One region of the Streptomyces sp. BA2 genome, then DNA from elsewhere that is predicted to be linked to it. Evidence: riboswitches for the same ligand, from Rfam matches in the RefSeq annotation. Region 1 holds a riboswitch; each other region holds the start of a gene.
The links. A riboswitch is a leader RNA that binds a small molecule or an ion and turns the genes downstream of it on or off. The one in region 1 is predicted to bind cyclic di-AMP.
Positions count from the first base shown of each region.

Region 2: linked by a shared signal. The riboswitch ahead of E5671_RS20860 (LysM peptidoglycan-binding domain-containing protein) and the one ahead of E5671_RS33750 (M23 family metallopeptidase) in region 1 are both predicted to bind cyclic di-AMP.
Region 3: linked by a shared signal. The riboswitch ahead of E5671_RS04885 (LysM peptidoglycan-binding domain-containing protein) and the one ahead of E5671_RS33750 (M23 family metallopeptidase) in region 1 are both predicted to bind cyclic di-AMP.

Region 1 covers NZ_WSRO01000002.1:6,868,613-6,871,864, reverse strand. Annotated here, with positions in the region: gene E5671_RS33760 (HPr family phosphocarrier protein) at 1-50, shown strand, start outside; gene E5671_RS33755 (GntR family transcriptional regulator) at 217-903, opposite strand; gene E5671_RS33750 (M23 family metallopeptidase) at 1,117-1,917, opposite strand; cyclic di-AMP (ydaO/yuaA leader) riboswitch at 1,930-2,093, opposite strand; gene E5671_RS33745 (insulinase family protein) at 2,314-3,252, opposite strand, start outside.
Region 2 covers NZ_WSRO01000002.1:4,056,491-4,059,742, reverse strand. Annotated here, with positions in the region: gene E5671_RS20870 (cytochrome P450 family protein) at 1-200, shown strand, start outside; gene E5671_RS20865 (LysM peptidoglycan-binding domain-containing protein) at 336-1,313, shown strand; cyclic di-AMP (ydaO/yuaA leader) riboswitch at 1,496-1,686, shown strand; gene E5671_RS20860 (LysM peptidoglycan-binding domain-containing protein) at 1,690-2,412, shown strand; gene eno (phosphopyruvate hydratase) at 2,647-3,252, shown strand, end outside.
Region 3 covers NZ_WSRO01000002.1:469,561-472,812, reverse strand. Annotated here, with positions in the region: gene E5671_RS04895 (carbohydrate ABC transporter permease) at 1-42, shown strand, start outside; gene E5671_RS04890 (maleylpyruvate isomerase N-terminal domain-containing protein) at 86-724, shown strand; gene E5671_RS04885 (LysM peptidoglycan-binding domain-containing protein) at 877-1,602, opposite strand; cyclic di-AMP (ydaO/yuaA leader) riboswitch at 1,605-1,761, opposite strand; gene E5671_RS04880 (hypothetical protein) at 2,550-2,741, opposite strand; gene E5671_RS04875 (alpha/beta fold hydrolase) at 2,827-3,252, opposite strand, start outside.

The sequences.
Region 1 (3,252 bases):
TGGCGAAGCTGGTCGCGGACGGCCTCGAGGAACTCCCCGAGACCGTCTAGTAAAGACTGGTACTCATACGCTGAAGGGCCCGCCCGAAATAGGGGCGGGCCCTTCAGCGTTTTTACTGCTTCTGCCGCCGCCCCGTTTACCGAGCATCCCGCATTGAATTCGGGCAGCAGAAATAATGCCCCGCCGAATAGCACTTCTTTGTATACGGCGCCTCTGTTAAAGGCGCAGACCCGCAGTGTTTACGGAATGTTGCGAACCCCTCACACCCGGGAGATTGCGCCCGAGGCGCAGCCGGTGCGCGGCCGTCGTCCGCTCCGTGTGCGCGGCGGTGAGCGACCTGGCCCGCTCCGCGTCCCCGCGGGCGACCGCGTCGACGATCGCGGCGTGCTCGGCCCAGGCCTCGGCGGGGGCGGCCGACGTCTCGACCACGTACATCCAGGCGATCTTGTGCCGGAGCTGGGTGAGCAGTGCCGTGAGGCCCTGGCTGCCGGATGCCTGGGCGAGCGTCTCGTGGAACCAGCCGCCCAGGGAGCGCAGATCCTCACTCCGACCGCGCCTCGACCGCTCCTGGCCGAGCCTGACGAGGCCGCGCAGGACCTTCAGGTGCGCCTCCGTGCGACGCTGTGCGGCGCGGGCCGCGCCCAGCGGCTCCAGGAGCGCGCGTATCTCCAGGAGGTCGGCCGCCTCCTGCTCGGTGGGCTCCGCGACGCACGCGCCCGCGTGCCTGCGCGTGACGACGAACCCCTCGGCCTCCAGGGTGCGCAGGGCCTCGCGCACGGGGACGCGGGAGACCCCATAGCGGCGCGCCAGTAGTTCCTCGGTGAGCCGGCCACCCCGTTCGTAGACACCGGAGACGATGTCGTCCCGGATGGCCGTGCATACCGAGTGCGCGGGAATGCGCATGCCTGACCTCCGCCTTAATCCCCGCGAAACGCGGTCGATCGACGCCTGTTCAGCGACTCTATTGCAGAACGGCTGAATTTCCGACGGTCGGCCGAAATCCAGGGATACTTTTGGCCAAAGGAGATACGAGAACGGCGAAAGCCCCGGCTCTCGACGAGCCGGGGCTTTCGTTGAATCAGGTGCGCTTCGCGCGACCGCCTGGATCGGCGTGGATCAGACGTTGACGCCGTGCGAGCGGAGGTAGGCGACCGGGTCGATGTCCGTGCCGTAGTCCGCGCCGGTGCGGGCCTCGAAGTGGAGGTGCGGGCCGCTGGAGTTGCCGGTGGAGCCGGAGAGGCCTATCTGCTGGCCCGGGGTGACCGCCTGGCCGACCGTGACACCGAGGGACGACATGTGGCCGTACTGGGTGTACGTGCCGTCGTTCATCTTGATGACCACGTTGTTGCCGTAGGCGCCGCCCCAGCCGGCCTCGACGACGGTGCCGGAGCCGACCGCGTGGACCGAGGTGCCGGACGCGGCGTGGAAGTCGACGCCGGTGTGGCTGCCGGAGGACCACATGGCGCCGCCGGTCTGGTAGCCCGTGGAGATGGACGAGCCGGTGATCGGCGATACGTAGCTGTTGAGGCGCTTGCGCTCGGCCTCGCGAGCGGCACGCTCCTTGGCCTCGCGCTCCTTCTTGGCCTTGGCCTTCGCCTCGGCCTCGGCCTTGCGCTTCGCCTCTGCGGCCTTCTTCTTGGCGGCCTCTTCGGCCTTCTTGGCGGCTGCGGCGTCGTCGGCGGCCTGCTGCTGGGCAGCGGCCTGCGCGTCGATGCTCTGGGCGAGCGAGTCGCCCACGGAGATGGCCTGGGTGAGGCCGGTGTGCTCAAGAGCCGCGTCGTCGGCGGCGAGCGCCGGAGCGGCCAGGCCTCCGATGACACCAGTGGTGGTGAGGGCGGCGACGCCCGCCACGTTCGCGGTCGTACGCGTGAGGCGGCTCGGGCGACGGTGCTTCCCGGTGGCACGGGTGAACGCCATGAAGCGGCTGATCCTTTCCTTCCTTCTCGCCTACCGGGTTAGCTGACGGGTTCGGAGCAGGAAGGTCTCCTACGGGTCCCTCACCTCACGGCGAGGTTCCCGATTCACCCCAAGGGGACATGTGGGTCCCCGGCTCCCCTGGCTCGCGCCGTACGGGGACTCGGCGATGACTGTCCGGTGCCGCGGGTGCGGCGTACTGCATGACGAACAGCCGGACCAGACGCTAAGCGGGGCGTCTTTCAAACGACAAACGGATCAGAGCTTTTGTAGCGCACGCCACAGGTCAGACACGTAACCTCCATACCAATTCGGACATATGAGGGCCCCAGTGGCGTTTTCTCGCCACTGGGGTCCCGATATGTCCTGACTGCCCCTCAGCCCGCAGTCACCCCGCGCTCACCCCGTGACCACACTCACTTCACCGATGCCGAGCGCCCTGACGGGCTCCTCGATCTGCGCGGCGTCACCGACGAGCACCGTCACGAGACGGTCCCCGGGGAAGGCGCTCACCACGGCGGCTGTGGCCTCCACGGTGCCGGTGGCGGCCAACTGGCGGTACAGCTGGGCCTGGAAGTCGTCCGGTAGGTGCTGCTCGACCTGGTCGGCGAGAGTGGCCGCGACGGACGCCGCCATCTCGTACTTGAGCGGGGCCACACCCACCAGGTTCTGGACAGCCACGTCGCGTTCGGCGTCCGTCAGGCCGTCGGCCGCGAGGGTGCGCAGGACCTTCCACAGGTCGTCGAGGGCCAGACCCGTGGACTCGGTGTCCACGGAGCCGCTGATGGCGAGCATCGCGGCGCCGCTGCCGTCCGGAGCGGACCGCAGGACCTGGGCGAACGCCCGTACGCCGTAGGTGTATCCCTTCTCCTCGCGCAGGACGCGGTCCAGGCGTGAGGTGAGGGTGCCGCCCAGGCAGTACGTGCCGAGCACCTGCGCGGGCCAGACGCGGTCGTGCCGGTCCGGTCCCACGCGGCCGATGAGCAACTGCGTCTGGACGGCGCCAGGGCGGTCCACGATGACGACACGGCCTGTGTCGTCCGCCGTCACCGGGGGCACCGGACGCGGCTCGGCGGTGCCGCCCGTCCAGGCGCCGATGGTGTCGGCGAGGACGACGTCCAGGTCGATGCCGGTCAGGTCGCCCACGACGACCGCGGTCGCCGTGGCGGGACGCACGTGCTTCTCGTAGAAGGTGCGCACCGCTGCCGAGTCGATGGCCGTGACCGTCTCCTCGGTGCCCTGGCGGGGGCGCGACATGCGTGAGGTCGCCGGGAAGAGCTGCCGGGAGAGCTCCTTGGCGGCGCGGCGTGCCGGGTTCGCGGCCTCGTGCGGGATCTC
Region 2 (3,252 bases), 2.8 Mb from region 1:
GCGCACCGCTGGCCCGGCTCGAAGGCCAGGCCGCCATCGCGACCCTCCTGCGGCGCCTCCCTGACCTGCGTCTCGCGGCGGAACCTGGTGATTTGAGATGGCGCGGCGGGCTCATCATGCGCGGACTCCGCACCCTGCCCGTGGGGTTCACACCCGCACAGAAGAGCAAATATTCGGCCCCTGAAACGACGTTTAACTGACGGACCGTCAAGACTGTGACTTTCACGTGATCTCCGCTGCATCGACTTGTGACAAGCGTTCGACTGCCGCTACGTTCACGACGACTCGGCATCCCGTGCCGCAGTCGTCGCTCCAGCCACGCGAAAGGCAACCGCATGCTCTCCGGCAATGGTCGTCACCGACGCCCCCGCCAGGCCCCGGCCCTGATCGTCGCGGCAGGAGTCGCAGGATCGGCCATCGCCATCCCGCTGCTCGGCGCCACCAGCGCGAGCGCGGCGGACACCGCCACGTGGGACAAGCTCGCGGAGTGCGAGAGCGGCGGATCCTGGAGCGCGGACGCGGGCAACGGCTACTACGGCGGGCTCCAGTTCTCGCAGCAGGTCTGGGAGGAGTACGGCGGCCTCGACTTCGCGCCGAGCGCCGACCTGGCAAGCCGCTCGCAGCAGATATCCGTCGCCGAGAAGGTCCTTGACGACCAGGGGCCCGAGGCCTGGCCGAGCTGCGCGCCGATCGCGGGACTCACCCAGGACGGCGCCGCCGCCGACGTCGACCCGGGCGCCCCGATCACGACGATTCCTTCTGACGAGCCGTCGGAGCCGACCGGGTCCGACGAGTCGTCCGAGCCGAGCGAGCCCAGCACGTCACCGAGCGAGTCGGCCGACCCCTCGGATAGTGCCGAGCCTTCCGGGAAGCCCTCTGAGGAAGCTTCCGAGAAGCCGGACGCCGACGACGAAGCGCGAGACAAGAATCACGACGAGTCCGGCAAGCCGGACGACTCGACCAAGTCCGGTGACCCGGACAAGTCCGGGCAGGACGATGCCACTTCGCCCGCTCCCACCCCTCCCGCCGGTGAGGGCGAAGGCCGCCACCGCGGCGACAGCGCGGACGACGAGCCGTCAGGCGACGCCTCACGCGAGGGCTCGGGCCGGCACGCCTCCCGTGGCGACGAGCGTCAGAAGGACGGCTCCGAGGGGACGTACACGGTCCGCTCCGGAGACAACCTCTGGGCCATCGCCGACGAGCACGACGTGAAGGGCGGGTGGGCCGAGCTGTACGCCGAGAACGAGCAGTCGGTCGGCTCCGACCCCGATCTCATCCTTCCCGGTCAGAGCCTCGATTTGGGCGAAAAGTAGGGGTAGTTGGCGAGTCGCTTTTTGCTCGATGTCCCAATTGGCGCAAGTGAGACATGGGTCTCAGAAGCCCTGATCGTCTTTGAAATTCGGGCGATCGCATGACTACGGTCGTGACCGCTCGCCACAGCGGGCCCCGCCGGTCGGTACGCCGAGTCCTGCCAACGGCCGTTCGGGAACAGTCGTCGCGTAATGCGCCGTAGGCAGGAGCGGGGGAACCAAGGTTTCCGCCGGGCCCGGCCGTTCAGCATCGCGAGAGCGAGGCGGAGAGCGGACGGGAACGGCTAGGGGTTAAGTCGCGCTCAGGAAGCGCGGCCGGGCAACTTCATCGGCCCGAACCCGACAGCTCACCTCGCAGGCGTCGGTGAGGGGATCACTCATGCTGTTTTCCAGCAAGGGCAAGCACCGCCGCCCGTCCAAGGCCACCCGTGTCGCCACGCTCGCCGGCGTCACCGGTGTCGCGGTCGCGGCCCCGCTGATGGCGGCCGGCCAGGCCTCCGCCGCGACGAACTCCGAGTGGGACGCCGTCGCCCAGTGCGAGTCCGGCGGCAACTGGTCCATCAACACCGGCAACGGCTACACGGGCGGCCTGCAGTTCTCGTCGTCCACCTGGGCCGCGTACGGCGGCACGAAGTACGCGCCCACCGCCGACAAGGCCTCCAAGGCCCAGCAGATAGAGATCGGCGAGAAGGTCCTCGCGGGTCAGGGCAAGGGTGCCTGGCCGAGCTGCGGCGTCGGCCTCTCGAGCGCCTCCAACGAGGGTGGCGGTGCGCAGGAGAGCGCCCCGCAGCAGCAGCCCCAGGAGCAGCAGCCGCAGAGCGCGCCCAGCGCCCAGACCGAGCAGCCGCAGCAGGCCGCTCCCAAGGCCGCGCCCAAGGCCGAGGCCCCCAAGACCGAGTCCAAGAAGACCGTCGAGACCCCGACCGGCAAGACGGTCAAGAAGGGCGACGGCGAGTACAAGGTCAAGAAGGGCGACACCCTCTCCAAGATCGCCGAGGCGAAGGACGTCAAGGGCGGCTGGCACAAGGTGTACAAGCTCAACGGCGACATCATCGACAACGCCGACATGATCTACCCGGGCCAGCAGCTCCACCTCAGCTAGGTCCCGCGAGGCGCCATCCTCCCCGCCCCGGTGCGCGTATCCCCCGTACGCACCGGGGCGGGGGTCATTTGTCCCCACCGCTGCCCCCACCGCTTTGTTCCGTTCGGAAACTTTTTGCTCTCGGTTTGTCCACAGGACGGTCGCTCGGCTGGCTGTTGCCCGGGAGCCGGTTAGGCTCGTGTCCGCGAGGCCAACGCCCCGCGTACCCGCGTCACATCCCAGAAGGAGATGCTCGTGCCGTCCATCGACGTCGTCGTAGCCCGGGAAATCCTGGACTCCCGAGGCAACCCCACGGTCGAGGTCGAGGTCGGCCTCGACGACGGCAGCACGGGTCGTGCCGCCGTTCCGTCCGGTGCGTCCACCGGTGCTTTCGAGGCCATCGAACTCCGTGACGGTGACCCCAACCGTTACCAGGGCAAGGGCGTGGAGAAGGCCGTCCTCGCCGTCATCGAGCAGATCGGCCCGGAGCTCGTCGGGTACGACGCGACCGAGCAGCGCCTGATCGACCAGGCGATGTTCGACCTCGACGCCACCGACAACAAGGGCTCGCTCGGCGCCAACGCCATCCTCGGCGTCTCGCTCGCCGTCGCGCACGCCGCGTCGGAGGCCTCCGACCTGCCGCTCTTCCGCTACCTCGGCGGCCCGAACGCGCACCTGCTGCCCGTTCCGATGATGAACATCCTGAACGGCGGGTCGCACGCCGACTCGAACGTCGACATCCAGGAGTTCATGATCGCGCCGATCGGCGCCGAGTCGTTCTCCGAGGCCCTGCGCTGGGGCACCGAGGTCTACCACACGCTGAAGAAGGTCCTGAAGGACAAGGGCCTGTCCACCGGCCTG
Region 3 (3,252 bases), 6.4 Mb from region 1:
TGGATCGTGGCGGGGGTGGAGCGGTCGGGCATTGACGACTGACTATCGACGACTGACTATTGACGACTGACTTACGATCTTCCGCATGCAGAGCGCGGACATCGCAGTTGACGGAGAAGACCTGCGCCGGGTCGTCACTCTGGCCATCGACACCCTGAGGGATGCAGATCCCGACGCCTGGGAGGCCAAGGCGGGAACGCTCGAGTGGACGTGTTGGGAGACGCTCGAGCATCTGGCCGACGATCTGTTCACCTACGCCGCGAGGTTTGGGCTCGCCAAGCCGCCGATGTCAACGGTGTTGCCGTTCCGGACGAGCAGTGACCGAAGTGGTGGGCCGGAGAATGTCATCTTCGTTGATCGGGCCTCGGGACCCGAGGGTCTCCTGACCATCCTGGAGGCGTGTGGAGGCTTGCTGGCGTCCGTGCTGCGCACGGCACCCTCAACCACCGTCGCTCACCACGTCTTTGGGCCCTCGGACCCAGAGGGCTTTGCTGCCATGGCAGTCGTTGAAACCCTTGTGCACACCCATGACATCACTCAGGGGTTGAATCTGGAGTGGTCGCCGCCGAGGGATCTGTGCGAACGGGTCCTGCAGAGGCTCTTTCCCCACGTCGCCATTGACTGTGACGTCTGGCAGATCCTGCTGTGGGCGACGGGACGCACCGCCCTCCCTCATCGCCCACGACTCACCGAGTGGCGCTGGTACGGCACGAAGGGCGTGTGAGTGCCCACCGCGCGACTGGGGCGAACGCATATTGGTTTGCCGCCGGTCAGCCCTCTCGGATAGGAAGCCGGCCCCGGACAGGCCTGAGCCCCGGGCGCCTGGCGCGCCGGGGCTCAGAGGGGACGAGAGGGATGATGCGAGGGGGGTGCGGTCTAGTACGGGCCGTTCACGTTGTCGATCGAGCCGTACCGGTCGGCCGCGTAGTTGCAGGCGGCAGTGATGTTGGCGACCGGGTCGTAGCTGTCCAGCGAGGTGCCGGGCACGTGGTAGGCGTCGAACGTGGGGCCGATGACCTGCAGGAGTCCCTTGGAGGGGGTTCCGGCCACGGCGTTGGAGTCCCAGTTGTTGATAGCCAGCGGGTTGCCGGAGGACTCGCGCATGATGTTGCGGTGGATGCCCTCGTAGGAGCCGGGGATGCCGCGCTGGGCCATGATGTCGAGCGATTCCTTGATCCAGCCGTCGAGATCGTTGGTGTACGACTTCTTCGCCGGGGCAGAGGCGGGCTTCGCGGCTGCGGTGTCCTTGCGCTCGGAGCGGTCTGCTCGCTCGGCGGTGGCCTTCTCGCCGAGGGTGAGCTTGATACCGGGGTGGATCAGTGCCGGGTCACCACCGAGGGCGTCGCGGTTGTCCTCGTACAGCTTCTTCCAGCCGCCGCTCAGCGAGTGCTCTCGGACGATCTTGGAGAGGGTGTCGCCCGCTGCGACGACGTAGGTCTTCGGGGCAGCGGCGGGCTTGGCGGCCGGGCCTGCCTGCGCGGCGCTGGCGGCGGTCGCGCCGAGGACCGGGAGCACGAGCACGGCCCCGCCCGTGCCTGCGGCGGCGATGCCACGGGTGAGTGAGCTGGACTTGGGACGGCGGTGCTTTCCCTTTGCAGGCATGACGAATTCCTCTCCGTCGCCTACGAGGTGAGCTGTCGGGTTCGGACGGGAGATGTCCGGTCGCACTGCGCATGCGACTTCACCCCGAGCCGTTCCGGAATCCGGATCGGCGGCTTACCTGGGTCCCCCGCTCCTGCCGAGCGAAAGTGAGTGATGGGAAGGGTTTCCGGACAGCGGCAGGATTCGGCGTTCCATCCGGATTGACGGTGACGTTAAGCGAGAAAGCCCGGACGGAACAAGAGCGGAATTCGAATAGGGAATGCGCGAGGCCAGTCCTTGATGACCGGAACCGCCCACTTTCTTTGATCAAATAGCCCCAACTTTCTTTACGCAGAACGGAAGTGCGCTCAGCGGCTCCCCGGGAGGCGCGAGCTGTTGGTGTGACCTATTCCACTGAATGGGATGCGGGCTGGAGGGCGACTCGATGGCGTATCGGATCGCGCCATTTCGCATGAGTATCCCGCAATGCAGGCATGGCTTTATATACATTACCAATACTGAGCAAAAGCATTTCTTACGGGCAAGATGGACATGGTGCGAAGTTCACTTTCCCTGCCAAAGCGGGCATATTGAATGGTCCGGGTCCTGCTGCGCAACGCGCATAGCGCGAGTGCCAGCCGCTCCCGACGTCACCGAGGCGACAGCGCACGGCCTCACTCACCAGATCGAGCAGCTCCCGGCATCTAGAGCCGAAATGGGGAAATCAATGTCGACGAGGGGGCGGAGGTTGGAGATGCTCAATCCCCGTATTGGGGCGACCTGTTGTATTCCCTATCCGATCTGCATTTTGAGAATCCCGACTCTTCGCCCGCTCCGCCCACACGTCGAACCTCTGGTCCGTCATGCCACCACGATCCCTGACTCTCGCCTTGGTGCAGGGCGAGTTCAGCCGCATCGAAGCCGAACCGGACAGCCCTTCCGCACACGCGGCCGGAACCGGCACAGCGCTAGATGTCGCTGTCGCCGCTGGGTAGTTCGTTATGGCCTTCACTCCAGTTGTTGACCCACCCGCACACCCCGCACGCGTAGCGGCCGTTGACGCCCGATACCTCGGTGCCGCACCGGCGGCAGTCCGTCGTAGTGATCTCCTGAGATTCCAGGAACGCCATGGCCAGCGTCTGGGGCCTTTCGGATGTCATGACCCCGACCCTATCCACGAGGCTGACGGCGACCTGGCGAGGGGGCGCTCGCGCGTGAGGATCCAACCGGGAGGGGCGTCAGCCTCTAGGCGGTGAAGAAGTCGACGAGCGCGCGGGCGATCTCGCCGGGCGCGTTCTCTGTGGGGATGTGCCCCGCATCTGGAATACGTACGAGCGCGGTGTTCGGGATCTCCGAGGCGAACCGCTCGGCGTACTCCACCTTCTCGAAGGCATCCTCCTCGCCCCAGATCAACAACTTGGGCGTCGTGGACCGCCGCAGCGCGGGCGCGAGATCAAGGGTGTAGCGGCTGTCGGCCGCGCCTGCCAGGGCCATCCAGGAGCGGCGTACCCGCGCATCGGTCCACGGCTCCAGATAGTCCGTGATCAGCTGCTCGGTTGCGGCGCCGGCCAGTGCCGCCGTCACCGCCCGTCGGCGGGCGTCGAGAACGTCGTCGGCGGTGGCCCCCGCAGCGTCCCCCGGGCTCCGGAACCGGGCCACGTGAGGCGCCGG